2 regions of the Sporosarcina pasadenensis genome follow, and region 2 is predicted to be linked to the other one. Evidence: predicted binding sites of a transcription regulator. Region 2 holds the regulator's gene; the other holds the start of a gene.
What was found. The regulator LexA, encoded in region 2, represses DNA repair genes until DNA is damaged. The targets are predictions, from matches to a motif close to CGAACATATGTTCG.
Positions count from the first base shown of each region.

Region 1: AB1K89_RS09175 (YhjD family protein) is a predicted target of LexA. The motif match lies at 1,798-1,811, and genes of this name have one in related genera.

Region 1 is NZ_JBFEGM010000005.1:195,242-210,959, forward strand. It holds gene AB1K89_RS09160 (competence protein ComK) at 1-484, shown strand, start outside; gene AB1K89_RS09165 (hypothetical protein) at 661-1,035, shown strand; gene AB1K89_RS09170 (hypothetical protein) at 1,032-1,370, shown strand; gene AB1K89_RS09175 (YhjD family protein) at 1,422-1,769, opposite strand; gene AB1K89_RS09180 (DUF6864 domain-containing function) at 2,303-2,671, shown strand; gene AB1K89_RS09185 (hypothetical protein) at 2,668-3,069, shown strand; gene AB1K89_RS09190 (GntR family transcriptional regulator) at 3,108-3,743, shown strand; gene AB1K89_RS09195 (carbon starvation CstA family protein) at 3,796-5,241, opposite strand; gene AB1K89_RS09200 (stalk domain-containing protein) at 5,860-6,525, shown strand; gene AB1K89_RS09205 (hypothetical protein) at 7,005-7,994, opposite strand; gene AB1K89_RS09210 (hypothetical protein) at 8,261-8,395, shown strand; gene AB1K89_RS09215 (hypothetical protein) at 8,392-9,090, shown strand; gene AB1K89_RS09220 (hypothetical protein) at 9,296-9,649, shown strand; gene AB1K89_RS09225 (hypothetical protein) at 9,791-10,411, opposite strand; gene AB1K89_RS09230 (hypothetical protein) at 10,479-10,814, opposite strand; gene AB1K89_RS09235 (S-layer homology domain-containing protein) at 11,002-12,642, shown strand; gene AB1K89_RS09240 (DUF3006 family protein) at 12,639-12,887, shown strand; gene AB1K89_RS09245 (response regulator) at 13,008-13,649, opposite strand; gene AB1K89_RS09250 (sensor histidine kinase) at 13,646-15,373, opposite strand; gene AB1K89_RS09255 (DUF5305 family protein) at 15,348-15,718, opposite strand, start outside.
Region 2 is NZ_JBFEGM010000001.1:388,683-404,400, forward strand. It holds gene tkt (transketolase) at 1-355, opposite strand, end outside; gene AB1K89_RS02020 (DUF896 domain-containing protein) at 460-693, opposite strand; gene AB1K89_RS02025 (YneB family resolvase-like protein) at 1,016-1,678, opposite strand; gene yneA (cell division suppressor protein YneA) at 1,678-1,995, opposite strand; gene lexA (transcriptional repressor LexA) at 2,197-2,817, shown strand; gene AB1K89_RS02040 (methionine gamma-lyase family protein) at 2,999-4,264, opposite strand; gene AB1K89_RS02045 (trimeric intracellular cation channel family protein) at 4,403-4,996, shown strand; gene hfq (RNA chaperone Hfq) at 5,060-5,284, opposite strand; gene miaA (tRNA (adenosine(37)-N6)-dimethylallyltransferase MiaA) at 5,326-6,276, opposite strand; gene AB1K89_RS02060 (alpha/beta hydrolase) at 6,273-7,187, opposite strand; gene AB1K89_RS02065 (glycerol-3-phosphate dehydrogenase/oxidase) at 7,184-8,830, opposite strand; gene glpK (glycerol kinase GlpK) at 8,848-10,341, opposite strand; gene mutL (DNA mismatch repair endonuclease MutL) at 10,409-12,289, opposite strand; gene mutS (DNA mismatch repair protein MutS) at 12,354-14,924, opposite strand; gene cotE (outer spore coat protein CotE) at 15,044-15,601, opposite strand.

The sequences.
Region 1 (15,718 bases), on a different contig from region 2:
TTATCGGGCATTGGCGTTAAGATCAGCCTTTTCCACTGATTACTTGTCCGAGATTATTACGACGCATGGAACCTACTATTCTGAAATGAGTCCGATTAAGCTTCTTGAGGAAGCATGCCTGCGTCATCACTCTTCCAAGAGAGGGCGCAAGGAGGCGGCTAAGAAACTGCTGAAATTCCATAAGAAACCGCCATTCCTCATCTCGGATGATGTGGCCGTGTTTCCGACGATGGGCTCAAAACATCCGGAATGCACTTGGATCTTCAGCCACTTTTTCGAAGAGGAATCGATAGCAAAAGAGGAAACCAAAATAAAATTCCACGATGGAACAGAAATCATAGTCCCGGTATCACTGTACACCGTTCAGCAACAGAAATTGAAAGTACTTGCGCTGCTCAGCCATGTACAACAATCTAAACGAAAATACATACCGGAATATCCCTTATTCGGAATGAACCCAAATCTCCCAATGCAACAGATGTAGTGACTTAGCAAATTGCAATCGTAAATAAAATTAAAACAACCACCCCTCCACAAATACATCCGTGGGTCGGGTGGTTGTCGTTTGTTCACTGAAATCATTTCCTCAAAAAAATTTTCACCAAAAAGTATCCTTTCTGACCCCTCCCATCTATATAGAGGGTAAAGGAGGAAGTTCACATGACAAATTATCTAACAAAATACGCTCGCTTCACGACAATCGAAGAAATGGACGCAGCTGTAGAACTGCATCTATCACTACACATGGATGAATTGACGAAGTCCGATCGCCAAGTGCTCGACGTCATCCGCCGCTTTTCGATGGAACACGGCGCTGCACAGTTGAATCACGGAACGATTCAAGCAGCAATCGGGAAAGCAAACGTTACCGTTCGCCGCGCCATCCGTAAATTCGTCAACTTGCACATCATCGAAAAAGTCCACTACATCATCCCGGAAACGGGCGGCCTTGGCGCTAATATTTACGTCATTTTGCCATTCAATGACAAGTGGAAGATGAACAATCAGGAGAGTAAGGAGGAGGAATTACAATGAACAAAGATTTTATAGAAATACATCAGTCATTTTGGAACGAACCGATTTGGACAGAGGCAACGCCTGAGCAGACAGTGATCTTGGTAACATTGCTGTTGATAGCTAATTCCGAAGAACAGCAGTCCCATTGGAAGGGAGAACCGATGACACTGCAACCCGGACAACTCATAACCTCTCTCCGCTCGCTCGTTTCATTATGTGGGAAAGGGATTACTGAGCAAGATATCCGGACAGCATTGAAACGTTTTGCCGACTATGGATTTTTGACTGCCGAATCAAACCGTGAGCAGCTTCTCATCACCATTTTGAATTGGGGAGAGATGATCAAGGGGTGAACGGGTTAAAAATAGAAATACAATTAACGACTGCCTACGCAGTCGTTTTTTTCACTTCATCAAATACAACTCCATCAATTCCTCAGTCCGGTTTTTCAGGCGGACGTTCAAATACCTTCTTTGCTCCTCCCTGCCACAGTATAGAAACGTATAGGACGTAAACGTATCATCTACAGTCCCGCGCAGAAGTTTGTACTTGCGTTCCCGCAAATAGTCAGCTGACTCTTTCATGTCTTTCTGAACCGCCTCAATGGCGCGATCGATTACCTTCATATAGGGAGAAGCCAGCTTGAAACTCCCCTTCTCAACAAGCTGCCGATCCTTGGCTAAGATAGTGAGCACCATAGGCAAGTAAATCGCGTTTTCAAAATGCGGCAAAGCATCGGATGGTATGAGCATGGGAATCCCCCTTTTTGATTAGTATATGCGAATGTATGTTCTTTAATCAACCAAATAAAAAAGTTCTTTCGTTTTCTTTTAATCGCGATTGGAGACACCTATGCAAGAAATCAGTCCACATAAAAAAAAAATCCTCAAAAGGATCCACACCAGCTTCTATATAACTGAGACGCATTAACGAAATCGGATTGTCAAGTACTCGACATCATCAGCTGCTACTCCATCAAAAACCGAGTAGCACATTTAAAGCATTGTACAATCGGAGACACGCTACAGGGGAATCAACCGTTACGGGTACAACACGCCATCCGAACTTTTTTATTGTCTACTCATTTTCCCGTCAATAGATACAACCCAATTTTACTGCATATCACACGGGAAAATTGAAAAAATTAGGATGATGCATAGATAATTTTTAGGTATTAACCTATAATTATTATTAGCAAAAGTTTGTCATTACCATTTTCCTAATTAATAATGCAAATATAGTAATCAATAACTATATTGGTAAAAATATAATTGGAGGGGTTACCTTGTACCCGTTATCTATTTCTGTTGGAGAAAAACAACAACTAATCGAATCAGGCGTAGTAATTCAATTTAACAATCAGCCTGTTGAATTTAATCTTGAACTAACTAATTTTCCTTTAAAGATAATTATGGTGTTCAAGAACGATTCTAAAACAGAACCTCACATGGAACCAGCAACTATTGATAATACCACTCTTTCATTAATACTATATAACTACAATAATCCACTCGGCACGGGATCTACGCGACCGTTAAAAATAGCTGATTATCAAGGTAAACATATCTACCTAAATTATAGAATTTACTCATTAAGTGATACCTCGGATAAAACGGTTCAATATTCTTTCTATCTTAGTGAGGTACTGATATGAAACAGTTGTCGCCGGAATATACTAAGGATGGAATTAATATACATGAACTGGTACAAGAATCCTCAGTTATACACACAAATGTTGGTCAGCAAATAGTTGTTGTTACTGAAGATAAATTAGAGCTTTGTTTAATTAAACATCAAAATACACTCAAAGCAAGAAATGATTGGAAAACCCCGGTCGGTATCTTTTTAGCACTTTCATCAAGTTTAGTCGCAACAGAATTCACTGAATTTCTTACATTACCCGCTGAAACTTGGCAAGCATTTTTTATTCTAGGTAGCGCTATCACTGGAATATGGTCTGTTATTGCAATTATTAAAGCCGTTAATTCTAAGGATTCTGGCAACATTAGTAAAATAATTTCTGAACTTAAGAAGAACCAATCTAGTCTGTAGCATAGTTAAATTTCCATTATTATTCGTCTGAAGAAAATTTGACCGCCCCCCTTAATGTCATGGTCTATGAAAACATAAAACGAGCAATTGTCGAAGGCGACCTCACGCCTGGAACACGTCTCACCGAAGCAAAAGTGAGTGAACAGATGGGCGTCAGCACAACCCCTGTCAGGGAAGCATTCAGGCGTTTATCATCAGAGGGATTGGTCAAAATAATTCCATGGAAAGGTGCCATCGTCCAGGAGTTCTCAGAACAAGAACTTGCCGAAGCGTATATTTGCCGAGAAGCGCTGGAAGTGTTGGCAATTGGACTCGCCATCGACCATATTGATGAAGTCGGTATTAAGAAGCTTCATTCATTAGTGGCAGATTCGAACAAAGCAACGACCAGTTCCTCCGAATTTGTCGAAATCAACTCAGAAATCCATAACACGATCGTAGAGTATCCAAAAAACAACACTCTCGCAAATATGCTCGGTCAATTAAGTGATGTCATCTACAACAACCGAAACATATCCGCCTATAGCGACAAACGTAGGCAAGAAATCTACCAAGAACATCTTGCAATCGTCCAAGCGATAAAAGAACAGGATAAAGAGAAGGCCAAAGAAGCAATGCGCAACCATGTCACGAATGGATATGCGTATATTCAGGAAAGACTGAAGAAGAATTGACAAAAAACCAGATTCCTTAGATTTTGGAATCTGGTTTTGTTGTTGATTAATTCTATCCCACTTTAAGATCTAAATCTCTATAGTTGCCGGCTGTTCTATGTTTAATAAGCTGCCTAACAAACCAAGCGAGTACAGCTAACCAAATAACCGCTCCTAACGCCAGAGAAATACCATAGTCCAAGTTAAAGCCTTCTGGTGCATAGAAGAAATACGTACTTACCACCGCTGTCATGAATAATGCCGGAATACTACAGATCCAATGGAACTTGTTGTTTTCCACGAGGTACATAGCTGCCGTCCATAACATTACCGCAGCAACGATTTGATTCGATCCGCCAACATAGCGCCAGAGGAAGCTATAATCAATGGTTGTTAGATATAGCGTTATGCCTGCTACTGGTATGATAAGGAAAGCTAATTTCCCTTTCCCATTAAAGTCTTTCTTCGTCACTTCAGTCAATAATTCAGCAAGCATCATTCTGGAGGAACGTAATGCTGTATCACCGGTCGTAATTGGTAGAATAACAATACCTAAAATGGCAATGAACCCGCCAAATGCACCTAGCGTTGATAGACTGATTTCATTCACGATTCCAGCTGGACCTCCCGCTGCCAGTGCTGTTTGCAATGCGCCCGTACTGCCAAAAAAGGTCATCCCTGCGGCCGCCCAGATCATAGCAATAATCCCTTCACCAATCATCGCTCCATAGAAAACTTTCCTACCTTCACTTTCCTTTTTTAATGTCCGAGCTAAAATTGGACTTTGTGTACTGTGAAATCCAGAAATCGCCCCGCAAGATATCGTTACCATTAACAATGGCCATATCGGCATTTCTCCAGGGTGTAAATTACTGAATGTTAAATTGGGGATTGAATGATCAAAAAAGAACAATCCAATACCGATCGATACAGCCATGAAAATTAAGATAGCTCCAAAAATAGGATACACTCTTCCGATGATCTTATTAATCGGTAGAACCGCCGCAAGTATAAAATATATAAAAATAACAACTAACCAAGTCGTAAAGTTAATAGGTGTTATTTCCGTAAGCAGCTGGGCAGGTGCTGACGTAAATGCAGCTGCCACCAAAACCATTAAAACAATCGAAACGATCGTTATAAGGAATTTCATTTTACCGCCTAAGTATTTTCCGACAAGTGTTGGAAATTGAGCTCCATTATGTCTAAGCGACAACATACCCGAAAAGTAATCATGTACCGCCCCAGCAAAAATACTACCGATCACAATCCATATAAATGCTACCGGACCATAAAGCGCCCCCATGATTGCACCAAATATCGGGCCGGTCCCAGCGATATTCAGAAGCTGAATCAAACTCGCTTTCCACCAACTCATCGGCATATAATCAAGACCATCGTTGCTTGTATAGGCAGGTGTTGGATTCTGGTCATCGATGCCAAAAATTCGTTCAACCACCTTCCCGTAAACGATATAACCAGCAATCAACAACAAAATGGATACTATAAAGGTAATCATCGCTGACCCCTCCCTTTTTCTGAATTTTAAATACAATGATATAACGAATAGAAACAACAATCAATAACTTTTTTCAATGTTTTTCGACAAATTTATGCAAACTTCTATTTATTAAATAAAATGTACTATACTCATAAATAATGCTATTTCGGTTTCTTATAATCGCGATGGGGAGACACCTTTTTTTTGCGTTCGGATAATGTTGCGTTGCAAACTGTTTTCGTTGCGTTGTGACCGGCATATATTGTGTTGCAATCAAGTTTTAGTGTGTTGCGACTGACTTTTGTTGTGTTGCAATACAATTTCATTGCGTTGCGACCACTTTTCTTAGAAATTAAACATTTACATACGAAATGCATTCGAGATGCCGGTGCTTGAAGTTGTGGATGGAAAGTTAATTAAATTGAAATAGAAGGAAAGAGCCAACGTCGAGAGGCTCTTTTAGTTATTTGAGTTAACGGTGGTAAATACGCTATTGTGAGGTTGTTTTTCATTAATATTTCCACCATTTTTCACTGCTATCACTATAATTCCCTCGAATTTAAATTGAATAAAGATACTATTCATTTGAAGAGTATCATAATCATAGTAGTACAAAGGAAAGGGGTTATTTTAACTATGGGAATTTCTAGAAAGATACTAGTAGGTACAGTGGGGGCTTGCCTTTTATCAGGGAGTATCGGCGTATACGCCGGAAGCGTTATTGAAAGCTATAAGACACCTCGGGGAAATATAGCTACTGTCGAAAATGAAACTGTTCATAAAAACCGTATCGGCATGACAGTAAACGGCAAGGAGATTAAACTAGAGACGTGGTATGCCAATAATACAACCTATGCACCTTTACAAGCAGTTGCTGAATCTTTAGGAGCAACTGTTAACTATAATGAAAAAAAGATGTCTGCTGACATAGTTCTTCCTCATAAGATTAGCACAGATTTGAATACACATGAAACGTATTATGGCACTGCGTATGCCGGGAAGCAATCGAATCCTAGTCGTACGTGGCCGTTTGAATTTAAAATAACGTCCATCAATCCAAGAACTGGTGAGCTTGAGGGAGAACTAACATGGACTAGTCTAAAAGCAGTGCATAAAATAGTTGGGAAGGTTTCCGATAATAAGCTAATCTTTAGAGAAGCCGATTACATTAAAAAAGGAAATGCACTCCTTGGTCCCTCGTATACATTAACTTACAATGGCATCGAAAATAAATACAAGGGTACTTGGACTGATGGAAAAAATGAGGTTGTTCAAGGGGATATTTTTATTTCGTTGGATTGATAGCTAAAAGTAGACCTATCAATGACACCACTATAGAAACATCTACCACGCTGGAAAGCTTACCTTATGTGGCTGAAGGTTAGATAATTAATTCAGGGTGCTTTGTACTACAAGCGCAATGTGTCGTGAGGAATCATATACAGTTACTCATGCACTCATCGCTTCATGTTTCATTGGGAAATATTATAGGATCATTGAACAAAAGGTATCTCGATTGGTACAACGTTAGCCGTAATTCCCTCTCCTCCTTAACGAGGTGATAAATACTATACGTTTCTGGATTTCCTCATCGTTCAATTCTGTCACAATTGTTTGGAAGGAATCCTCAAGCATTAGAAACTGCCTTATTTTCGTTTCTTACTGACAAAACAACCATCCATTCTCACGACTGTTTTTTATTTATTTCATCTGGCCATAATAATGCACCCTGAAAGTCTTCCAGGGTGCTCTCCATATGCAGCTCGCTCGCGCCTTGGCGTTCAATAAGGTTTAGAGGTCAAATCTACAGATTCAAGCCTATCGCTGTTCATCCCATATTGGAAACCAAGCTCTAAATCATTTCCGATTGAAAACCCCATAACAATCCCATACCCCTCAGATGCATGTTCACCTTGATATAAGGGCTTACCGAAATAGGAGATCAACTCTTCAGGTGTATAATTTTGTGCGAATCTGTATACCCGTATTGCGATTACATCCGCTTCATCTTCTTCCACAAATGTATCTGTTGCATAGGCAATCTGATTACCGAAAAAGTGAAATTCGGCGCCTTGTAGATTCACAGCATCACTATATCCACCTGTTTCATCAATAATTTTCTTAAGTTTTGTTCCTATAGGATAAGTTCCTTTCACCAAATAACCTTGCTTCACGATATCCAAAAACTCTTCATTAACCGCGAATTGGATTAAAGCATCCGTAAATATAAATTTATGTTCGAAATTGATTCCCGCTCCGTGCCATGCTAAGCAATCGGGGCTTTCTTCAGCAATAATTGCCCCTTCACTTTTCGTTAGAGTAATTTCACACCCATACTCATCTTTGGTTGATTTCGCCACATTCCCGTTTATCAAAGCGTACACATTTTGCAGTTCTCCGACATGCTCCGAGGATACAAAGATGTCAAAATAAAAACCTTCAGCAGTTTCATTGTAGATTGCCAGGTTTCCATAAATATGCTCATTTTCTATTTGCCAAAACCCGCTCCACTCAGAAGGTTCTTCTTGCTGGTGGTTACTTTGGTTGTCTGGATTTACAGTCGTACCGACAGTTTTCGGTTGAAAACCATCTATGGAATTGTCGGTGACAGCTTGTTCACTATCATCGTCCTGTTGGCTTAGCCCCTTATCTTCATTTATCGTTTCCACTTTCGTATTACCTGCGTTTTCTTTAATTTCAACAAAGGTATTTTGCCCGCAGCCCGTTAGTAATATCAAAAAAAACATTATGATAACAAATCGTCTTTTCATTTTGATTCTCCTAAGGTTTAATGTCGCGGTACCTGTGATAAGTGTCTTCACATTTCAACAACGCTCCAGATACCCCCACTAACTTATTCAGCAACAACAAACGATATGCATTTATACCTGTGCACGGGAATGATAGTACAAGTCCCCATCTATTAGGTTCATTTCGTAGAGATATAGATGCATATGAGGATTGTGTGTCTAATAACATAGTAATATCGAAAATTGATTCGTAGGTGTGTCAACTTATTTTACAGGAGGGAAAATTCGTGAAGAAATTAAGTGGTTCTTATCAAGACATGTTTAACACTGTACTTGCAACTACGAAGGTTCTTGGTACTTCTACAACAACAGGACTGACGCTTCCTTTGTTGCAAAGCCATGATTGGAGGGAATGCATATGAAAGACGTATTGAACCTATCGCGTGAAGAATTATTAGAAAATGTAAATCAAACATTAGGGTTGTTAAATAAGTTTATGGCTGTTGACTCAAGTATTAGATCGTACTATAAAAGCATCCCAGACATTTACGAGAAAATTTCTGCAGTTGTTGCCATTATTTCATTTTTTCCATTAATAATTCTCGGAGCCAAGATTGTAGGTATTATTGATGGGTTTCTAGCCCTTCTCTTAGGGATACCTCTCGGAGTAGCAATGACTTGGTTTGTATTTGTATTTGTGAATAAAAAGTTAGAGAGCAATTTTAAAATAAAACGAGAGAAGTATTTAGAAGAGAATTACGAAAAACTACGGTCGTTGGATGTTGAACTTGGCAGCATTGCTGAAAAAGTTTTCCAAACGACTGTTGTACCAGAAGATTATGTAACAAGACCAGCTTTAGAGAAATTCAGTTCTTATTTATCAAATTATCGTGCATCTAACCTACCGGAATGTATCAATCTATATGAAAATGAATTACAGGCACAACAAATGAGGGATGAAATTAATCAATTTAGACAGGAGCAGCAGAGAACTACCGACATGCTATCCAAAGCAAGATCAGAGCTATCTACTACAAATCGCCATTTAAGCGAAGCAAATGTAAAGTTAAGTGGGATTGAACACGAAACTTATAAAAGTAACTTTCATAAGAAATAAAAGTGCCAGGTTCCTACACGACTCAAAGTCGGTTTGGAACCTGGTTACACGTAATGCCATAATAGACAACTGAACCCCGATACCTAACTTCCCACTAAATCATTAATAGGCGATTCCCCACATGGCCCTCCTCCTGTGGCCTCAGAAATAGTAAAATGAAAATGAGGTGGTTTGGCAAGAGGCAACAATTGAGGAGCGAGTGATCTTGGTGACATTGCTACTCATGGCAAGTAAAGAAGAAAAGCAGTGGGAGTACTATGGGAGATTGTTGACGATACAGCCTGGCCAACTGTTCATTTCTTACAACTCACTTGTCCAATTGTTAGGGAAAGGTATGCACGTTGCGAAACTTCGGTTAGTGTTAAGGAAGTTTGCCCTGTTCGGATTCCTGTCAGAGGAAACAATCAATGACATGAAGATCATTACGATTACGAATTGGGAGAGTTATGTAGGTATCAATGAGGATTGGACAACCAGACATCTTACAACGGGATTGCCTCGTCCTGTACCCACCTTAACTTCTCCGTCTCTTATTAAAAGGAACAACATACATATGTGAATAGTAAGAACAAAGTCAGCCATTCACTTATATGGCTCCTTTCTGTTTCAAGAATATAGAATTGTAGTTAATAAACTGTATAGCATTGTCGAACAGGCTCCTCACACAAGTTATAAGAGCGAACGGGTATATGCTGAAGACCTACACTTTCCGCACTCCATACTCCTCCTCAAAACACATATACCAATACCCCAAATTATCCATCTTCCGTATAGCACGTCTTACTTCGCTTTTACCTGAAACAGCATTCGTATATGCATAAATCCGATAGCCTTGAAGTTCTGTATCATACCAGTGATACACCATTAACACATTTGACCTTTGAATTAAGTTCTTTCGCAAAACCAACTCATTTAGAGTATTGATCCGTTCCTTTGATTCGATTGATTGAATCCCGATCACATTGTGAGGGAGATAGGCTTCCTCTGTTTCGGAAAAGAGCTTTTCGATGGTCTCAACGTCCTTATTACAAACGTTTTCCCTTTCTAAATGGAGGGCAAGGTATAAGTAGTATTCAGTATCTACTCTGCTATCCCACTTCCACCATGACAAGTCCATTGGCCGTGAGCGCCCTAGTGATTTATCCAATTTGGAATCCTCAATGAAAGCATCAAATCCTAGCATTTCACCAAGGTTTGCGAAATAATCGATCTCCCGCTTGGTCATCATTGAACGATTATGTAGTTGCGTTAAGTTCATTCTTCTATAATTTCGTACATACCCATCGAAAAACTGCATTAAGTTTAAATATTGTTTTTCCAAATTAAAACCCCGCCCTCTCCCCATTCACAAACTCGAAGTACCATAGCACACAACAAATCCACTATCTTCAATGCACCCGTAACTCATCCCAAATCTCACTCGGCGCATTCATTCTCAACAGTAAGTCCAAAGCAGACATATGCGGAAGAGCTTTCAGAAAGTCGACAGCAGGTGCCAGGCCTTCGAAGGAGAATGCTTCAATTTCATTCGAGAAATGGTATTCCCCTCCTTCCTTGATAAACAAGTAAATCCGAATAACCGAAAGGCCCTCCCGATAATTGGCAGGATCCATATTTTCACCTAAAAGCACAATAGCAATTTTATCGTAGGTCGGGTTAATGATTTCCGATAGCAACACCCTGCCAGCAAGCAATTCTTCTGGAATATGAATATTCGGCTTCACACTCTCACCTCCTCCATTAGAACCTATTCGACACCAGGTCAAAAAGCCCTTCTATTATCTATTTTTTTGACGAAATGAAACAGGAATTAAAGGAGGCAAACATTATCCTCACATTCTCGGGTTTGAGTTTACCTTCTGTTAATAAAGGTAAACAACCCATAATAATAGTTTAGGAGGGAACTAAAAGGTGAAGAGAATTTTACTATCGTTGATGACTCTCGTTCTTGCCCTGGCCCTTCTTCCACAACAACAAGTCTTAGCTAAGGGTTTCTCCGACGTAACCCAATACGAGGATGAAATCAATTTTCTTACCGGACGAGAAATCATTAATGGCTTTCCCGATGGTACTTTCAAGCCAAAAAATGATTTGACAAGGCTTCAAGCAATTACAATGATTTTACGTGAAAAAGGGATTACTGATTTCACTGCCCCAGATCCAGGTTTCACGGACATAAAACCTGGTAACCATGGTTATGAAAGGGTTGCCAAAGCAGTCCAATTGGGGTTCATTTCCGGCAAGACAGATAAACACGGAAAAAAATACTTTGATGCGGGAGCACCTCTCACCCGTGGCCAGATGGCCAAAATCCTTGTTGAAGGATACCAATTACCGAAAACCAAGGATGTTACTTTTGAGGATGTGCCAGTTGGCAACGGATTCAAAGATTACATTAGTGTTCTCGCGTCAGAGAATATTACTACTGGATACTTAGATGGATCATTCGGTCCGAATAATAAGCTGTCCCGCCAGCATTTCGCAGCCTTCATGGCAAGAATGTTGGATGACAAGTTTAAACCAGCTCCGAACATGCAGGTCCATTTTATTGATGTTGGCCAGGGAGACTCAATATTAATCCAATCACCAAACGGTAAGAACATGCTGATCGACGGTGGAGATAAGTCTCATGGAAATAAAGTCGTTGCATTTTTGAAATCCAAAGGTGTTCCTACACTAGATGTAGTCGTAGCGACACATCCTGACGCGGATCATATCGGAGGGTTGCCTGCGGTCCTGAATAACTTTAAAGTCAACCAGTTTATTGATAGCGGCAAAGCGCATACAACGCAAACATATCTCGATCTGCTTACACTAATTGACAAAGAGAACATTCCATTTAAAGTGGCGAAAACAGGTGATGTAATCAACCTAGATTCCCACATAAAAACGACTGTACTTTATGCAGATGAAAATGCTTCTGACAGTAATGATGCTTCCATCGTTACACGTGTCGCGTACGGATCGGTCAGCTTCTTGCTAACGGGTGACGCAGAAGCTGCCATTGAACAAAAGATGATGTCTCAAGGTAATGTGAAGAGCACATATTTAAAAGCTGGTCATCATGGATCTAACACAAGTAGTTCAGCAGCGTTCATCAATGCAGTCCGTCCAGTCGGCACCATTTTGTCCTATGGAAAAGATAATTCATACGGTCACCCGCATGCTGAAGTCATGCAGCGTTTGAATGCAGTCGGCTCTAAAATTTACTCCACAGCTCAGTCAGGCGACATTACCGTTACGACAAATGGGACAACCCATTCTGTATCGGCGAAACCTTGGACCGGAACGGTGGCACCAAAACCAATTGAACCAAAACCACAACCGAAGCCAGAACCAAAACCGGCACCAAAGCCTGTACCAAAACCCGAGCCTAAACCAACTCCAAAACCGGACTTAGGTTCAGGTTTGTATGTAATACCTGGAGCTCCAACTTCTTTCAAAAACTGTACAGAAATGCGAAAATATTATCCTGCTGGGGTTAAAAAAGGTCACCCGGCGTACGCTTCTAAATCTGACCGAGATAACGATGGGTGGGCTTGTGAAAAATGATTGAGAAAAAGCGATATACACTTGATCGAATAGACGATGGATTCTACGTGTTCTTGCAGTATCGAAAGGAAGAGAAAGAGTTGTTAATTCCAGCTTCTAAGATATCTGTAAATCTTTCCGAAGGGGATATCGTCTGTATCGGTGAAACCGAATCTGATTATGTTATTGAAGTTATGGCAAATGAAACTCAGAACATGAAAGATAAAGTTAGTAGCTTGCTCGTAAAATTGAAAAATAAGAAGTGAAAAAAAGCGATCATTCTCATTTAAAATGAGAATGGTCGCTTTATCTACACTTTCCCCCTAGGTTGTGCATCCTATTTATACTATTAAGTAACTTGCTCCCCTTACCTCAATCGCTTGACTTCAACTAACCACATACCTTACCAAACCTTTTACATTCGCATATAATGCTGCTTGGGTGCGATCTGCGAGTCCTAGTTTTGCTAAGACTTGGCTGACGTGTTTTTTGACGGTGTATTCGGTGATGTAGAGTCTCTTCGCGATTTCTTTATTTGATAGTCCTTTGCCCAATTCGAGCAGCACTTCTTTTTCTTTTGGGGTGAGTTGTTCAATTTGGCCGTCGTCTTGGTGGGATTCTCTAGAGTTCATAACGAAGTCGTAGACGCCAGGGTCGTAGTATTTGCGGCCTCTGCGAATGATTTGCAAGGCATGGATGAGTTCCTCCGGTAATGCTTCTTTTAAGATGTAGCCGTCGACGCCTATTTCTTTTGCATGTTTGAAATCCAGCTCGTCAGTGGATGAAGTGAGTACTACGAATTTGCAAGTTATTCCTTGGCGTTTCGCTTCTGTGATAAGGTCTAGCCCGGATCCATTGCCGAGTCGAAGATCGACGAGTGCCAGATCAGGCTTCTTCGAAATCAAAAGCGCTACCGCTTCGTTGCTCTTTGATGCTTCCCCTAGAATCTCCATGGATTCGTCCAGGGAAAGAATTGATTTAAGACCTTTTCGAACAAGGGGATGATCGTCAATTATGACTACTTTCATTCTCCAACCACCTTTTCCAATATCAGCATGTTTACATTTGGAATTTCCACTTCCATCAGTGTGCCAGCCTCTCGGGTGCCGTTGATTGAAAATGTTCCTGCAAATGAATGCACTAAACTTTTAATATTAAAGAGTCCCAATCCTATTTCTGCTTTTCCTTCATCAGAATGCACACTATATCCGATGCCGTCGTCTCGTATAAGCAACGATGTTTTTTCGGAATCTAGTATCAACGATAATTCAATATTATGACATGCCCCGTGTCGTACCGCATTTCCGCATGCTTCGCAAATGATCCGGTAGAGGGCTTGCTTCACTTTATCCGGAATCAGCGCCTCTTCACCTGTAATTTGATAATTAATCCTAATGTCATTTAGCCTTGCATATTCATCCAAATACTTTTTCAGGCGGACAAGGAAAGGGCTGTCTCTCCGCTTCGTGGAACTGAGTCGAAAAATGGCAGACCGGAGCTCTTTCAACGTTAAATTGGCTGACTGCGAAAGAAATTGATACTCCTGGATCAACTCAGCATTTGTCATATGCCGCCCCTTCACTTGCAAACTATGCAAGGAGCAAACAATGCCAAACAACCTTTGGGATACGCTGTCATGAATTTCATTGGCAATACGGTTCTGTTCTTCGATGACAATCATTTGATCCATCATCTGGTCCATATGCAGGCGTTCGAGCATGATTTCACTTAATTCACTTAGAAATTCAAAAGGTTGATTTTGCAGAAAAGCCTTTTCTTCTTCCTGGGAGTATCCAATCTGAACACCTAAAATCCCGACGTTATTGGAAGTACGGATGATTTTCATTCCATACGGAGTATCGTTCAGTCTGTCGATAAACGACTCCTTTTTACCTCTAACCGTTTTCCATTTCCGCTTCAACTCTGCCTCGATGAGTTCGGGTGATGACGTCGCGGCGATATGGCTATCTTGGTGGCTTAGGTCCGTCAGCCAAAAGAACGCCACCTCACTTCGCGTGCACGTCTTCAACGAATGAGTAATTTCTTCGATGATCAGCTTGGGGCTTTTACCGGCTGAAAAGCTGTCCATCAGATGGTAGTGCGACATGATATGCTCCACCGTCTCCTGGTATTTCTCATTCGTTTCAGCCAGCCGTTGATTCATTTGCAATAAATTCTCGTGCTGTGTTTTTAACACTTTAGCATTACTAGCCAACTCTTTCGTAAGGCCAGAAAATAATCTTACAAGAAATGTCGTCAATAGACAGACAAGATAAAAGTATGAATTCTCCTCCAACAGCTGCGACCACTCAGCAGCACCACCTAACTGATAAGCAATCAAGGTCGCACTGCCGAGGTAGAAAGTGAGAATCCCCCAACAAAATATCGGCGTCAGGAAGCTTGCCGCAACAAGAACCGGATTCAATGCATACCAGATAAATGGACTTGAAATGCCTCCCGTGGGAAGTAATAATAGCGTCAGACCAATCGTTTCAGCGCACACGCTTAGAGTCAACATCGTATGATTTTCCACGTATCTTTTTTGGATGTCCGTGATGATCCAAGCCGCAATAAGGAGTGACACGATCACGCTTACTGTAAAATACAACGGAGATTCCATGCCCGCTATGAAGAAGAAAGAAGTTAATCCGAGCGAAACATAACGATACAACAGCAATAATCCCATATGATTCGACGGACGCTTCTTCATCCTCAAAAAGAATACATTAACCAACGACATACGCTTTTCCATTTCCAGTCTCTTTATTCGGTACCGTTGGTGCATCGGTTCTCGGTTCAAACGTATAGACATACGCTCCGTCCACTATGAGATACAACTGGCTTCGATCATTTCCATTCTCATAGAAGAAGATCGGTTGCTCTTTCTCATCCGCAATTTTCAGCAGTGATTTAAACGTATCGAACGGAATAACCGTCTTACCAGTGAAGTCAATTAGTTGGGAAATTCTGATCATCCGGCTGCCATACTTTTTATTGAGCTTTTCCGACTCTGATTTTACAGGTCTCACTCGCCCAGTATCCAAATACTTGAACGAAAATATGATGGATAATAAAAGAATGACGGACAACACTGTAG
Region 2 (15,718 bases):
CGAGTGGTCCCGTTGTCGCTTCAACACCGACAGTATGGCCGTATTCAGGATGTCCTGGCGTTTTCGATCCCCATTGTCTGAAGTTTTTCAATTCCTCCATCGGTAAACCGTAGCCGCTTAAGTGAAGCAGGCTGTATAACAGCATGGAACCGTGACCTGCCGATAGGACAAAGCGGTCGCGGTTGAACCATTCAGGATTCGAAGGATTATGATGCATATGTTTCGTCCATAGGGTGTAAGCCATCGGAGCAGCTCCCATTGGCAATCCCGGGTGGCCGGAATTTGCCTTTTCGATTGCATCGATGGATAACGTCCTAATCGTGTTTATTGCTAATTGGTCAATCTTTTCGGTCATTCAGAACATCCTTTCCCATGCTTTATCTTATAGTTGCAATTGTTATTACCTCTATAGTGTAGTCAATATATAGATGAAATACAATCCATCCTATGTTCGGATGTTCAGTTCAGGAACTTCTTATTCCGTGCATCTTTCACTTTGTCAGGTGTGACGTCGTTGCCTTGAGGATCGATCACTTTGACGTTTTCGATTGTGTCACGCATGGATGAGCGGAATGTTTCCAAGTATTCTTTGCGCAGTTGAGTTTGTTCTTTTGCTTCTTCGATTGATAGGCCGATTGTTTTCGACTTTTTCGATAGTTCGTTGATTCGTTTAATTTTATCTTGTGATAACATGGTATTCCTCCAGTTGTGTTGTCCAACATTCAATTGTTAACAGGATTTCCACTTCAGGTGGACGCTTTCCAATCGAACAGCGAAGGGTTCGATTTGCCTTAATTTCTGCGCATTTTGCAGAAATTAAGGCAGCCTTCTTCACTCTGCTCGTAACGCTGCGCTTTTACTCGCAAAAGCCGTTCTTCGTTACGGCTTTCGCTGGAGTCGCCACCTTTCGTTTCAATCCTAAGTGATCCTTAATAACAAACCAATAAACAATAGAAGTGGAACTTATTAAAACTATACTTTGAAGGTATACAAAAAGAGCAGGAAGTGCAACCAATCAGCCTTCCTGCTCTAGTTCATATTCTTTATATCTTCTGTGGACCGTTGCTTTGCTTACGTTATGGCCAAGTCCTCTCAGTACACTTGCGATTTCTTCGAAAGTAAGTCCCTTTTGACGCAGTGATACAATTTCACTGATTGGAACTTCGATACGTTCGCGTCCTTCTACATTTCCTTTGTTTTTCAAATTCCGTTCTGGTCTGTACCCGTCGCGGACTGCACGTTTCATGCCTCTCCGGATTTTGGCGTTGTGCAATTTACGTTGATACTCTTCGACAATCGCCAATATTTCCAGCAGCATCGTGTCCATTTCATTCAATTGTAATGCGCCATTATCATGGTTTGTAATGACGACGGTGTTTGTCTTGGCGAGCAAATGCAGGATGGCGACCCTCGCGTTCCCCCTGCCCAGTCTTGTTTCGTCTTGTATGAGTACAGCGTCAATCTTTTCGTCGCGGATGAAGTCCAATAAGTCAAGCAATCCTTCGCGATCCATATCGTAGCCGCTATGTTTTTCCTTGAATATATGTACGATCTTCAGTCCCAGCTCATCTGCAAGTTTCTTCAGTTCCTCTTCTTGCCTAGATAATGAAGCTTCCTGTGAATCCTTTTCTGTGCTGACACGGCAATAAAGGACGCATGTCTTCAATTTACCTGTCATCATTCTTCTCCCGCCAATTCGGTCATCATCGAGTCGGGGAAGACTGGGTCAACTTTCGGCAATATTAATCTTTCTCCTGATTTTATTGTAGTAGACTGCATGTCATTTAGTTCCATTACTCTCGCAATCCATTTCTTTGGATGATCATTGTTGGAATAGTCTTGCGCCAATCCCCAAAGAGTATCCCCTTCTGCTATTGTCACTTCGACAAATGAATTTGAAGCTGATTTAGCTTCTCTCATGACACCTACGATTGTAAAAGCTGTGCAAAGGAAAACAATTAATAGAATAAATCCGTATTTTTGAATGAAAGTCATAAAAAACCCCTCCAAGAATGTTTGTTCGGAATGCATGTTCCCATTATAGGACACGTTTTTTTAGAAGTCAACAAAACTTTCGAACCTTTGTTTGCCAATTGTCCGAACACCTGTTATACTCTCCTTAAGAAACGATTGCGGCTGCGGACATGCGTTCGCACAATTGTTAATCATTGATTCTATTATTTGGAGGGTGGAATTATGAAGAAAATCTCAAAGAGACAGCAGGATATCCTATCGTTTATCAAAGATGAAGTGAAGCTGAAAGGATATCCGCCTTCCGTGCGTGAAATCGGCGAAGCTGTCGGACTAGCTTCAAGCTCAACCGTGCATGGGCATTTGGCTAGATTGGAAAGCAAAGGATATATCCGTAGGGACCCGACAAAACCGAGAGCGATCGAGGTATTGGATCCTGAAGGTCTGACAGCGCTGAAATCTGGCGTAGTCCACGTTCCGCTTGTCGGAAAGGTGACCGCGGGGTTGCCGATTACCGCAATTGAAAACATCGAGGAATACTTCCCTTTGCCGGATACGTACGGTACGTCCGACGATAAGCTGTTCATGCTTGAAATTGTCGGAGATAGTATGATAGAAGCTGGAATTCTAAATGGGGATTATGTCGTCGTCAAGCAGCAACATACTGCACACAATGGTGAAATTGTTGTCGCCATGACGGAAGAGGATGAAGCGACGGTTAAACGCTTCTTCAAAGAAAAGGATTACTTCCGCTTGCAACCGGAAAATGAATCAATGGAGCCGATCATCGTCAATTCAGTTTCCATTCTTGGGAAAGTTGTCGGCGTTTACCGCCAAATTCATTAAACAAAAGCAGAGGGTGGCGGTTAACCGTGACAGGCATAAGGAGGATCTGCGAAACGGCGGTTTTTGCCGTGTAGCGGAGCCGACTTATGACCCGAACGGTTGCCACCCGGAGTCTAGACGGTATATGAAAAAAGAGGATGACCGAGTCGATTCGCTTCGACTGGATCATCCTCTTTTCATGTCAATTACTCATCATCTCATTTTTCAGCAGCTTATCCATGGACGACATGACAGCAGCCTTAACGTGTTCATATGTCAATCCACCTTGTACGTAGGCAGTGTAAGGCGGACGGATCGGGCCGTCTGCGGTAAGCTCGATACTTGAGCCTTGAATAAATGTTCCGGCAGCCATGATGACATCATCAGTATAGCCAGGCATATACGACGGTTCTGGTGCATAATGCGCATTTACCGGCGAGTTCTCCTGAATTGTCCTACAGAAAGCGATCATCTGCTCAGCATTTTCAAAGTTTACGGACTGTATCAAATCAGTCCTTTCAGTTGAATAATGTGGAGTAGTATCGAGTCCGAAGCTTTCTAGGAATCCTGCTGTAAAGAGAGCACCTTTGACAGATTGACTGACGACGTGCGGCGCAATGAAGAAACCTTGGTACATTTCCAACAACGTATCAAGAGATGCGCCCGCTTCCGCACCGATTCCAGGTGATGTCATACGGTAAGCACATTTTTGCACAAGGTCTGCACGTCCCGCAATATACCCACCTGTTCTAGCAAGACCCCCACCTGGATTTTTTATGAGTGAGCCAGCCATCAAATCGGCACCTACTTCAATCGGCTCTTTCGTCTCCACGAATTCACCGTAGCAATTATCGACAAATACGATAAGGTCCGGGTTAATCGATTTAACAAAGCAGACCATTTCCCCGATTTCTTCAATAAGAAAAGAAGGACGGTCCGAATACCCTTTTGAACGTTGAATGCCGATCATTTTCGTCTTACTATGGATATTCTTCTTCACTTCATCAAAATCGACTTCGCCGTCTTCCTTCAGGTCGACGTGTTTGTATGTGATTCCCCAATCAGTAAGCGATCCGGTATCTTCACCGTTACCGGACACGATCGAATCTAGTGTATCGTATGGTTTACCCGTTATATAAAGGAGTTCATCCCCTGGCCGGAGTACGCCGAACAAGCTCGTTGAGATCGCATGTGTCCCCGAGATGATCTGGTTACGAACGAGACAGGCTTCTGCGCCGAATGTGTCTGCATATACTTGTTCGAGCACATCCCTGCCGCTATCATCATATCCGTAACCCGTAGAGCCGGTCAGATGAAAATCGCTCACCATGTTTTTTCGGAATGCCGCCAGCACTTTCCGTTGATTGTAAAAGGCCGTCTTTTCAATTTTTCTAAAGTAAGGGGCCAGTTTTTGTTCAGTTTCTTCCGCTTTCATTTCGATATCGGAAGTAAATTCATGTATCATCATTCCAATTTCCTCATTCCTACAAATAGTCACTAGTATATCTTATCAGTCTAATGGAATTGGTCAATCGAAAACGATCGGTATTGGCAGAGCCTCTATTTTGATATACTATATGAAGTGTTTGGAGTAAGGAGGAACATCATGGCTTGGGAAGTTTTCAGTTTTATCGGTACGGCGGCTTTCGCCATTTCCGGAGCGTTAGTTGCACAAGAAGAGAAATATGATATTTTTGGAGTATATATATTAGGGATGGTGACGGCGTTCGGCGGAGGTGCTTTACGAAATGTTCTCCTTGGATTGCCTTCATCCGTTTTATGGAGCCAAGATTTCCTTTTCATCGTTGCTTCGGTATTAATAACATTCATTTTCTTTTTTTCCAAAGCGATCATCAGCCATTGGAATCGTTGGGGCACGTACTTTGACGCCATAGGACTCGCGGCGTTTGCCATTCAAGGAGCGATGCTTGCAGTGAATATGAATATGTCGCTTTACGCAGTGATGGTTGCCGCTGTATTGACAGGTGCAGGCGGTGGAGTGATCCGAGATCTACTCGCTGGCAGACGCCCCCTCATTTTCAAAAAGGATATTTATGCAATTTGGGCGGCAGGTGCAGGTTTCTTTGTAGGAGTCGGTCTCTACGACTATGATTGGGCGCTATACGCACTGCTCGTTATCGTCGCAGCTCTGCGAATCTTATCCTATCATTATCACTGGGAGTTGCCTCGCAGTGATTGATAATATACCCAATAGAAAAAGGAGCAGGGCGAGCCTGTTCCTTTTTCTATTGGGACATATTTTTTATTCCTCATCCTTTAACACTACAGGTTTTGCAGGCACATACGTCGAAATTGCATGCTTGTAGATCAATTGCTGCTTGCCGTCCGATTCCAAGAGAACAGTGTAATTATCATATGATTTGATAAGACCTTTCAACTGAAAACCATTCAATAGGAATACAGTGACGAACGTGTTATTTTTCCGTAATGAGTTCAAAAATGTTTCTTGCATGTTACCTTGTGACATACACCCCAGCCTCCAATTGCTTCTATATTTCTCTTGCCTTTTTACTTATTCGATTCCGCCTCTTCAAAACCCTTTAAAATCGATAAAATTCCATCTACAATATTTCCTTTGTCTACAATTACATCAAACCAAGAGATTTTCACTTTGTTTCGAAAATACGTCAATTGGCGCTTGGCATAATGACGAGTATTTTTCTTGATTAACTCTACTGCTTCGTCCAATGAGATGGCGCCTTCAAAATATTGATAAAGCTCCTTATATCCTATCGCCTGGACCGACTGGACATTTCGGACGCCCTTTTCCCACAATCCTCTCGCCTCTTCCAGCAGTCCTTCCTCCATCATCTGATCGACCCTTACATCGATTCGCTCGTAAAGAACTTCCCTGTCGAGTTTGAGACCGACGATTAAATGATCATATAACGGCGCATCACCTGCTCCTTGTTCATGCTCATTTTTCGTTTTGCCAGTCACTTCGATGATTTCAAGTGCCCGTATCAAACGACGATGGTTATTCGGATGAATTTTTTCTGCACTTTCAGGATCCAGTTTTTGTAGTCGATTGTACAGACGCTCCGCGCCGCCTTCCGACTCAAGTTCTTTTTCCAATTCAGCTCTGACTTTTTCATCCCCCGCCTCTTCTGTGAATCTGAAATCGAAAAGAACCGACTGGATATACAAACCCGTGCCGCCGACAATGATCGGCTGTTTGCCTCGGCTTTGGATCTCTTCAATACAGTTACGCACAGTCGACTGGTATTCCGCTACAGAAAACGACTCGTTCGGTTCCTTGATGTCGAAGAGGTGGTGGGGAATTCCTTCCTTTTCTTGTTCTGTTATTTTCGCTGTGCCAATATTTAATCCTTTATACACTTGCATTGCATCGCCATTGATAATTTCCCCATCAAGCCTTTTGGCTAGCTCGATGCTTAGTGCCGTTTTGCCTGATGCAGTCGGTCCGACGATTGCGATGACTTTATCTGATTGATTCATTCTTTTTTTATCCAATCCTTTACGAAATTAAATACTTGTTCCCGATTCACTTCATTCAACATTTCATGTCGACCGCCTTCGTATAACATGACCGTTACATCCTCGATGCCAGCATCGGTAAATTGCCTTGCAGCCTGCCAGACCCCTTTTCCTTTATTGCCAACAGGGTCATCTAATCCTGATAAGAGGAGGATCGGTAATCCGGTTTGGATTTGTCGGATGTTGTTTTGATCATTGATTTTTGCAAGTCCGTCGAACAGGTCGATGAAAAAACGGGTTGTCGGTACAAAGCCGCATAATGGGTCATTAATATATTTTTCTATCGTTCCTTTGTCTGTCGATAGCCAATCGACAGGTGTTTCCGGTTTGCTGACTGTTTTGTTGAACCCGCCAAACATCAATTTATTAATAAAATAATCTGGCTCATCGAATTTCGTTGCCTTGCCTTTCATATACGCTAATGCTTGTCCTGCGAGCCGGCTCACTCCTGGGTCGCCTGCTGTGCCCAAACAGATGAGCTTATCAAGTTCCCTTCCGAATCTTTGGGCGTACCTCCTTGCAACAAATGAACCCATGCTGTGACCGAAGAGGATCATTTTGGGCGCTTGAAATTTATTCCGGTAATAGTCGATTATCTCATGAGCGTCATCAACGATCCGATCAAAGCCCGCCGCGACTCCGAAATCTCCTAATTCCCCATTTAAATCGGTTGTGTGGCCATGGCCGCGATGATCATGACCGGATACGGCAAAGCCTTCGTCTGTGAGAAATGTTACAAACTCTTCATATCGGCCGATATGTTCTGCCACTCCATGCAGAATATGAATATGGGCGATAGGTGGTTTTTCTGGTTGCGCATAAACGGTATAGATGGAAAAATCGTCTGACATCGTCAGCACCTGTTCATTCACACACGCTCACCGACCTTTCCTTCAGCCTCTTTTATATGTTGCTCCAATTCTGCGAGATACCGTTCTTTCGTTTCGACGGAGTACGAAAGGATATCACCCATATAATCCGTTGCAGCCTCTTTATACAGTTTGGCATACGAAATGTTAAAGAAGAGGTCTCCTTTCCTTCTGATGAAGAAATCGGAGGGCGTCATCGCCATTTCATAATGGATTGAATAGAGGATTTCCGCTTTCCAAGTAGCCGGCAAGACTGTTTGCTCTGTTGATACGGCACTGGCATAGTTATAGACTAGATCGACATTCGTTCCGTACATGGAAGCAAGCGCACGTCCTTCTTCATTCGTAAGACCATACAATTCGGCTTCATTCGATTTGCTTTCAATGTAAATGGCGAACTGTTCTTCACTCTCAAAGTCTCCGCCAGACAATGGGAGATGCTCCGTTACACACGGTCCAAAAGACGTTGTCGGAATTCGCATGACGACATAGTCCACGACGGTTTCAGCCATTTTCCGATAGCCAGTCAATTTGCCGCCAGCAATCGTGATTAATCCCGTCCCCGCTTCCCAAATTTCATCTTTACGTGAAATTTCGGATGGATCCTTCCCTTTTTCATAAATTAGCGGCCGTATACCCGCCCAAGTCGATTCGACATCATTGCGGTCCACCTTCACTGAAGGGAACATGTAATGAAGCGCATCAAGAAGATAAGCGATGTCTTCCTCGTTTGCAACCGGGTTGGCTCGATCGCCATCAAAAAAGGTATCTGTCGTCCCGATATACGCTTTATTACCCCTCGGAATGGCAAAAATCATTCTGCCGTCAGGAGAATCAAAATAGATTGCTTGTTGCAAAGGAAAAACCACCTTGTCTATAACAATATGGGTTCCTTTTGTTAATCGCAGCCGTTTGTCATTAGACACTTCGTCCTTTTCCCGCAGTTCATCCACCCAAGGGCCGGTCGCGTTAACGACTACGGAGGCACTTATGTCTATCACTTCTCCAGTGAGCATATCCCGAGAAGTGACACCCGCCACTTTTCCGTCATCATAGTTAAATTGCTCGGCTTTCATGTAATTTAGGCAAAGCGCACCTTTTTGAGCAGCTTTTTTCAATACTTCAATCGTCAGGCGTGCATCGTCTGTACGGTATTCCACATAATGTCCGCCGCCAAGCAAGCCTTCTTCCCGCACTAACGGCTCCATTGCAAGCGTCTCTTCGGCTGACAGCATTTCACGGCGCTCCTCTTTTCTTACGCCCGCCAATTTATCATAGACAAATAATCCGGCAGAAGTTGTCAGCTTTCCGAATGAACCGCCTTTATGGAAGGGAAGAAGCATACGCTCGGGCTTCGTCACGTGCAGGGCATTCCGATAGACGATTTCCCTTTCCTTGCCGGTTTCCGAAACGATTTTCAATTCCATCTGTTTCAAATACCGCAAGCCTCCATGGATGAGCTTCGTCGATCGGCTGGAAGTACCCGCAGCAAAATCCTGCATGTCGATTAGTGCAACAGATAACCCCCTCGTCACCGCGTCAAGTGCGATGCCGGCACCGGTAATCCCTCCTCCGATGACGAGCAGGTCAAACTGATAGTCGCGCATGAAGTGTTTCACTTTCGGTCTTGTGATCGATGATAACATCCTTCGCTCTCCTCCAGTCAATGTTTAAAAGCCCGCGCAGCCTCAACTGCCTTTTTCCAGCCGCCATACAAGGAGTCCCGCTCTTCCACTGCCATCTTCGGGGAATATGTTCGCTCACCAGCCCATAATGCTTCCACTGACTCGCAAGATTCGTAAAACCCTGTTGCAAGACCTGCAAGATATGCCGCCCCAAGTGCCGTCGTCTCCAAATACGCCGACTGTTCGACCTCTATCTGCAGCAAGTCACTTTGGAATTGCATGAGGAATGTATTTGCGACAGCGCCTCCGTCCACACGCAATATATCGATATCGATACTTGCGTCCTTCTCCATCGTCAAAAGCACATCTTTCGTCTGATACGCGAGCGATTCGACTGTCGCCCGGATGAAATGCTCTTTTTCCGTTCCTCGAGTCAACCCGAATATCGCCCCTCTGGCGTCCGAATCCCAATACGGTGTACCGAGTCCGACGAATGCGGGTACGACATAAACACCTTCCGTAGATGCAATCCTTGTCGAGTACATTTCCGAATCAGCCGCTTTTTGGATCATACGCATTCCGTCCCTGAGCCATTGGATAGCGGAACCTGCGACGAACACACTGCCTTCAAGCGCATATGTAATCTTCCCGTCCAAACCCCACGCTATCGTTGTAAGCAGACCATTTTCAGAAGTCACAGGCTGCTCACCTGTATTCAGCAACATGAAACAACCTGTCCCGTACGTATTTTTAGCCATGCCTTCGTGAAAACAGGCTTGCCCGAACAAAGCGCATTGCTGATCGCCCGCCGCTCCGGCAATCGGAACGGAAGCCCCGAAAAAGACGGAAGGGTCTGTATGAGCATAGATTTCGGATGACATCCTCACCTCGGGGAGCATTCCCATCGGTATATCCAGCATATCGCAAAGCTCTTTATCCCACTGCAGATCATGTATATTGAAAAGCATAGTCCTAGATGCATTCGAGTAATCGGTAACATGAACCGCTCCATTTGACAGCTTCCATATGAGGAACGAATCGATTGTGCCGAAGAGCAGATCCCCTTTTTCCGCTCGTTCGCGTACACCTTCCACCTCATCGAGGATCCACTTCACTTTCGAGCCGGAAAAATAAGGATCGAGCTGCAAACCAGTCTTTTGACGGACACTCTCTTCCTTGCCTGCTTCCCGTAACTCGTTAATAATGTGCTGGGTCTGTCTCGACTGCCAAACAATTGCATTATAGACAGGTTGTCCAGTGTGCTTATCCCATACGACTGTCGTCTCCCGCTGGTTTGTAATGCCGATTCCGACGATATCTTCTGGCTGATGTCCGCTTTCCGTCAGAACTGAAGCGATTACGGATAAGACAGAACCCCATATTTCACTGGCATTGTGCTCCACCCAGCCCGGCTTGGGAAAGATTTGCCTGAATTCCCGTTGCGCGGTATGAACAATCTCGCCTTTCCGGTTGAACAGGATTGCCCTCGTGCTAGTCGTTCCTTGGTCGATTGTTAATATGAACTCCCCCATTGTCTAACCTCTCCCTTGTTCAACTATTGGATTCCCGCCACATTACATAATTCGACGTTCCATGCAATTACATTACCCTCTTAAACATCTTTTCAATTTCATAAGTTGAAAAATGGATAAGGACTGGCCGTCCATGTGGGCATGTATATGGATTCTCCGCAAGCGACAAATCGTTCAGCAGCTTTTCCATATCTGCAATCGATAGATAATGATTCGCTTTAATGGAACGCTTGCAGCTCATCATGATCGCTGTCTCTTCACGAAGCTTCCCAATATCTATTTTCCGCGTTGTCAGCACTTGTTCTATTAATTCTTCGATAAGAGTTGATGCTTCTCCTGCTGGAAACCATGCCGGATATTCTTTCACCGTATAGGAGGAAGGACCAAATTCCTCTAGAAAGACGCCGACCTCATTTAAAGCTTCCCGATTCTCCTCAATTTTCACCATATCGTCGCCTGAATAATGGAAGATAAGTGGCATTAGCAACATTTGCCTTTCGTCCTCTTCCACTCTACTCAATTTTCCCCTGAAGAATTCATATTTGATTCGCTCTTGGGCAGCATGCTGATCAATCATGTAAAATCCATCTTCATTTTGAGCGACGATGTACGTGCCATGGACTTGGCCGACCGGTACGAGTGACGGGAATCTCTTTTCCTTCGTTTCAGTTGTTTCAGGATCAGGTGTTTCCTGTACCTCCTGTATTTCCTGCGTTTCCTTTATTCTTTCAGGTTGAACCGCTTGTACACGTTCTTCCTCAACGGATTCGTAAACTGTTTGCAGCGGTTTCGTCTCGATTGTCTGAGTCTCAATTTTTGGTTCTTCCTGCTCAATTATTACTTTCTCTTGTTCATCTTCCCTTTCCTTCCAAACGTTTGCAGGGCGAAATTCATTCCAAATCGTCACTTGCTCGGAAGGCATTCTTTTCACTGGCTCCCGTTTCACGGCATCAGGAACGATAATTGACCGTTTCACCGATTCTCGAACAGATGATTTGATAAGGTCGAATAGATCGCCCTCTTTGCTGAGACGTATATGCTGCTTGGCAGGATGCACGTTGACATCCGTCAAAAACGGGTCTGTTTCAACGTTGATGACAGCAATCGGGTAGCGGCCTATCGGCAAATATGTGTGCAAGCCATCGAGCACGGCCTGGTTCGCAGCATAGCTCTTTACCCATCTTCCATTCACGATAAGGGTCATATAGTTCTTTGATGCTCTAGTCATTTCCGGCAATGTCACATATCCATTCACCTTGAAATCCGAATTCTCGCCACCGAATGGCACCATCTTCCGCGCGACCGCCATTCCGTAAATATCCGTAAGGACCTTCCGGCGATCCCCGCTGCCTGACGTACGCAAGAGAGTTTGGCTATGGTGAGACAGTTTGAAAGCGATATAAGGATGGCTAAGGGCAAGGCGGTTGACAAGATCGATCGTATGACCGAGCTCGGTCTGGATTGTCTTCATATATTTCAGCCTCGCAGGCGTGTTATAAAAAAGTTGTGAGACTGTCATGTCGGTCCCTTTTCTGAATGCAGCATTCGATTGTTTGAGAACGATACCGCCGTCGATCTGAACTTCGGTCCCTTCTGTTTCCCCATCCGACGTGAAGAGGCTGACCTTTGATACGGAAGCGATACTGGCTAGCGCCTCCCCCCTGAATCCAAGGGTCCTAATCCGGAACAGATCATGTTCATTCGATATTTTGCTCGTTGCATGGCGCTCAAACGCAAGGACAGCATCGTTGCGTGACATTCCTTTTCCATTATCGGTAACCCGAATGGAAGTGAGCCCGGCTTCTTCAAGCGCTATTTCAATCGATGTGCTGCCTGCGTCAATCGAGTTCTCGACTAATTCCTTAACAATCGAAGCTGGTCGCTCTACTACTTCCCCCGCAGCAATTTTATTGGATAATGAATCATCCATGACTGAAATGATATCCATCGAATCCCTCCTTAAGTCTGTTAGTCGTAAAAATGATGTTAATAGGCAGGCGGGACGTAAATGTTCAGTCTGCTTTATTACCCGAATCTAATTGTTTTTGCCAATCAAGAATCAAGTTCATCGCTTGCATCGGCGTCAAGTTCAATAAGTCTGCCTGTTTCATCTGCTCTAATACGGATTTGTCCAAATCTGACATTGAATCAGGTTCCTCCTGCAAATCGAAAAACGTCAATTGCTCGGATGCCGCAGTCGCAGCAGCTGCTTGTTCTCCGCTTTCAAAAACATCGAGCAGCTCTTTCGCGCGGACTACGATTGTATCTGGAAGACCGGCCAATTGAGCAACATGGATACCGTAGCTTTTATCCGCCGGCCCCGCCATCACTTTGTGGAGGAAGACGACTCGCCCTTCTTGCTCCATAGCTGCAACGTGGACATTCACGAGTTTATCCAATGCTAAGTCAAGCTTTGTAAGTTCATGGTAATGTGTCGAAAACAATGTGTTCGCTCCAATTTCATCATGGATGAATTCCATCATCGCCTGTGCAAGCGACATTCCGTCGTACGTCGATGTTCCTCTCCCGATTTCATCGAAGAGAAGCAAGCTGTTTTCGGTTGCATTTGCAATGGCATATTTAGATTCCATCATTTCCATCATGAACGTGCTTTGGCCGGATGCAAGATCATCCGCCGCTCCTATCCTCGTGAAAATCTGGTCTGTCACAGGTAGGATTGCAGATTCGCAAGGCACGTAACAGCCGATTTGAGCCATAATGACCGTCAAGGCGACCTGTCGCATGAATGTACTTTTACCTGACATATTCGGACCGGTGATGAGAAGCATGTTTGCATCTTCTGTCAATTTGCAGCTATTCGGCACGTATAATGAATGATCCATCATCTTCTCTACGACGGGGTGTCTCCCGTTTTTGATTTCCAATGCCCGGCCGTCATGGAATTCCGGTCTGACGAACCGCTGTTTTTCCGATACTTCCGCGAAAGATAGGAGCACGTCCAGTTCTGAGAGGACGCCAGCCAATTGTTGCACTCTACGAATATGGTTTTTCATTTCATCACGGACGTCGCAGAAAAGAGTGTATTCCAGTTCTTGACCTTCCGCCTCGGCGTTCAGAATCAAGTCTTCCTTCTCCTTCAACTCGGAAGTGATATAGCGCTCCGCATTGGCAAGCGTCTGCTTGCGCTCATAGCGGCTTAAATCCGCCAGATGGATATTGGATTTCGTAATTTCAATGAAATAGCCGAAAATGCGGTTATAACCGATTTTCAGATTTTTAATACCTGTACGCTCACGTTCCTCACGCTCGAGTCCAGCTAGCCATTCCTTGCCATTTCTAGAAGCATCCCTATACTGATCGAGCTTTTCGTGATAGCCGTCTTTAATGATACCGCCTTCTTTAACAGAAAGAGGCGGATTTTCTGCAATTGACGCCTCTAAAAGATCGAGTACTTCTGAACACGGATCAACCTGTTTTGCGAATCGTTGCAGTCGCTCGTGGCCGGACTGCTGGAGGGCATTTTTCAAATGAGGTACACGTCGCAGTGAGTTTCGCAGCTGAGCAAGATCCCTTCCACTTGCACTTCCCATAGAGATCCTTCCCGATAATCGTTCAAGGTCGTATACTTCCTTCAAAGATGCTTTCAGGTCATCACGAAGAAAGTAATCTTCAATTAAGTCGGACACGATGGTAAGTCTGTCCTCAATCGCAGCCCTGTCGGCAAGAGGCTGATGGATCCATATTCTTAATTTCCTTGCACCCATCGCCGTTGATGTCTCATCCAATAGCCAGAAAAGTGTTCCTTCCTTGCTTCCATTCCGGATTGATTGGACAAGCTCTAGATTTCGCATCGAGTTGGCATCAATCGATAGCTTGCTGGATTTCTGTATATATTCAAATGGACGTAAATGCTCCAAAGAGGACTTTTGAGTGCGTTTCAAATAAGAAACAAGAATTTCGCACGCCTCGCTTAATTCGTCGGGAATATGCGGTTGAGCGTTCATCGTGCATGGCTCAGCGTCTCCATTTTCCATCGAGAGGACGATATCCCTTTTTGCCATCCACTCATTCAAGGTGATGTGCAATCGTTCTCGTACAACTATTTCCTTCATTCCGAGCGCTTCAATTTCTGCGATCAACGTCCGTTCATCCCCTGAGACGATTTCCGCCTTTCCTTCTCCGGTCGCTAAGTCCACATAGGCTAGCGCATAATGTCTTTCATCTAACTGGTCAGCAGCCCCGATAAAATGATTGGCATTGGCATCTAAAGATTTGCCTTCAGTAATCGTTCCCGGAGTGACCACTTTCACGACTTCCCGTTTCACAATCCCTTTAGCAACCCTCGGGTCTTCCGTCTGTTCACAGATGGCCACTTTATGGCCTTTGCGAACCAAAGTCTCAATATAACCCTCAGCTGAATGGTAAGGCACTCCGCACATCGGAATTTTGTCCGTGCTTCCTCCATCTCTGCTCGTTAAAGTGATCTCAAGAATATTGGATGCTTCTATTGCGTCGTTGAAAAACAGTTCATAGAAATCTCCTAATCGGAAAAATAGGAACGCATCCTCATGTTCGGCTTTCACTTGTAAATATTGTTGAATCATCGGTGTGTATGTAGTCATTCCAGAACCTCGCTAATCTTGCGTTTTCTTATATTATAACAAAACATGATGCTCCACAGTACCAAAGCGGAAAAACTGGTTCATATCTCAACAAAAAAAAGCCGGATGCTCTCTCCGGCTTAAAACGGACGTGAATCTTTCCCTCTGTCATCATGACGCTTCTCTTCATCTGCTTTGTGATGGTCATGTTCGTGCCCATGGCCTTGATGGGAAGATGATTCATCCTTGAATGACCATTCTTCTTCGAATTGATGTGGATGGACAGTGATGCACACTTTTGTTTCACCAACGACTTCCGCAACCAATTCCCTTTCCACTTTAATGATGAATTTTTCCCCACACTCGGAAATGAGTGCTTCCGTGCAATTCGGATGCTGGACAACATTGACAATAATTTCTTCCTGACCGGACACCGGCTCATCCCGATAATGAAGCCTAATCCTATCCTTATACGGCACCGATTCCGAATAGACGGACGTCTTGGAGTGATCATGGTGTGAATACCAGACATTCACATCGAATTTCCCAGTCACTTCAATGTAACGACCCACTTTTTTCGCATGATGCGTGTGGTTGATCACCCAACAGCCCAATATGCTCGACGGATTATTCGGCGGCTTCAGCGAGACATTCGATTCCGTCCTTAACTTCCCTTTAGCAATGACTGCCTTCGTCACAATTTGCCGTAAATTCTTCAGTTCGTTTCCTCCTTCGTTGACGTCTATTTATCCTATGCACCAGAAGCCCAGAAAGTGAAAAAACCGACGAGGAAATTATCCTCATCGGTTTTCAGC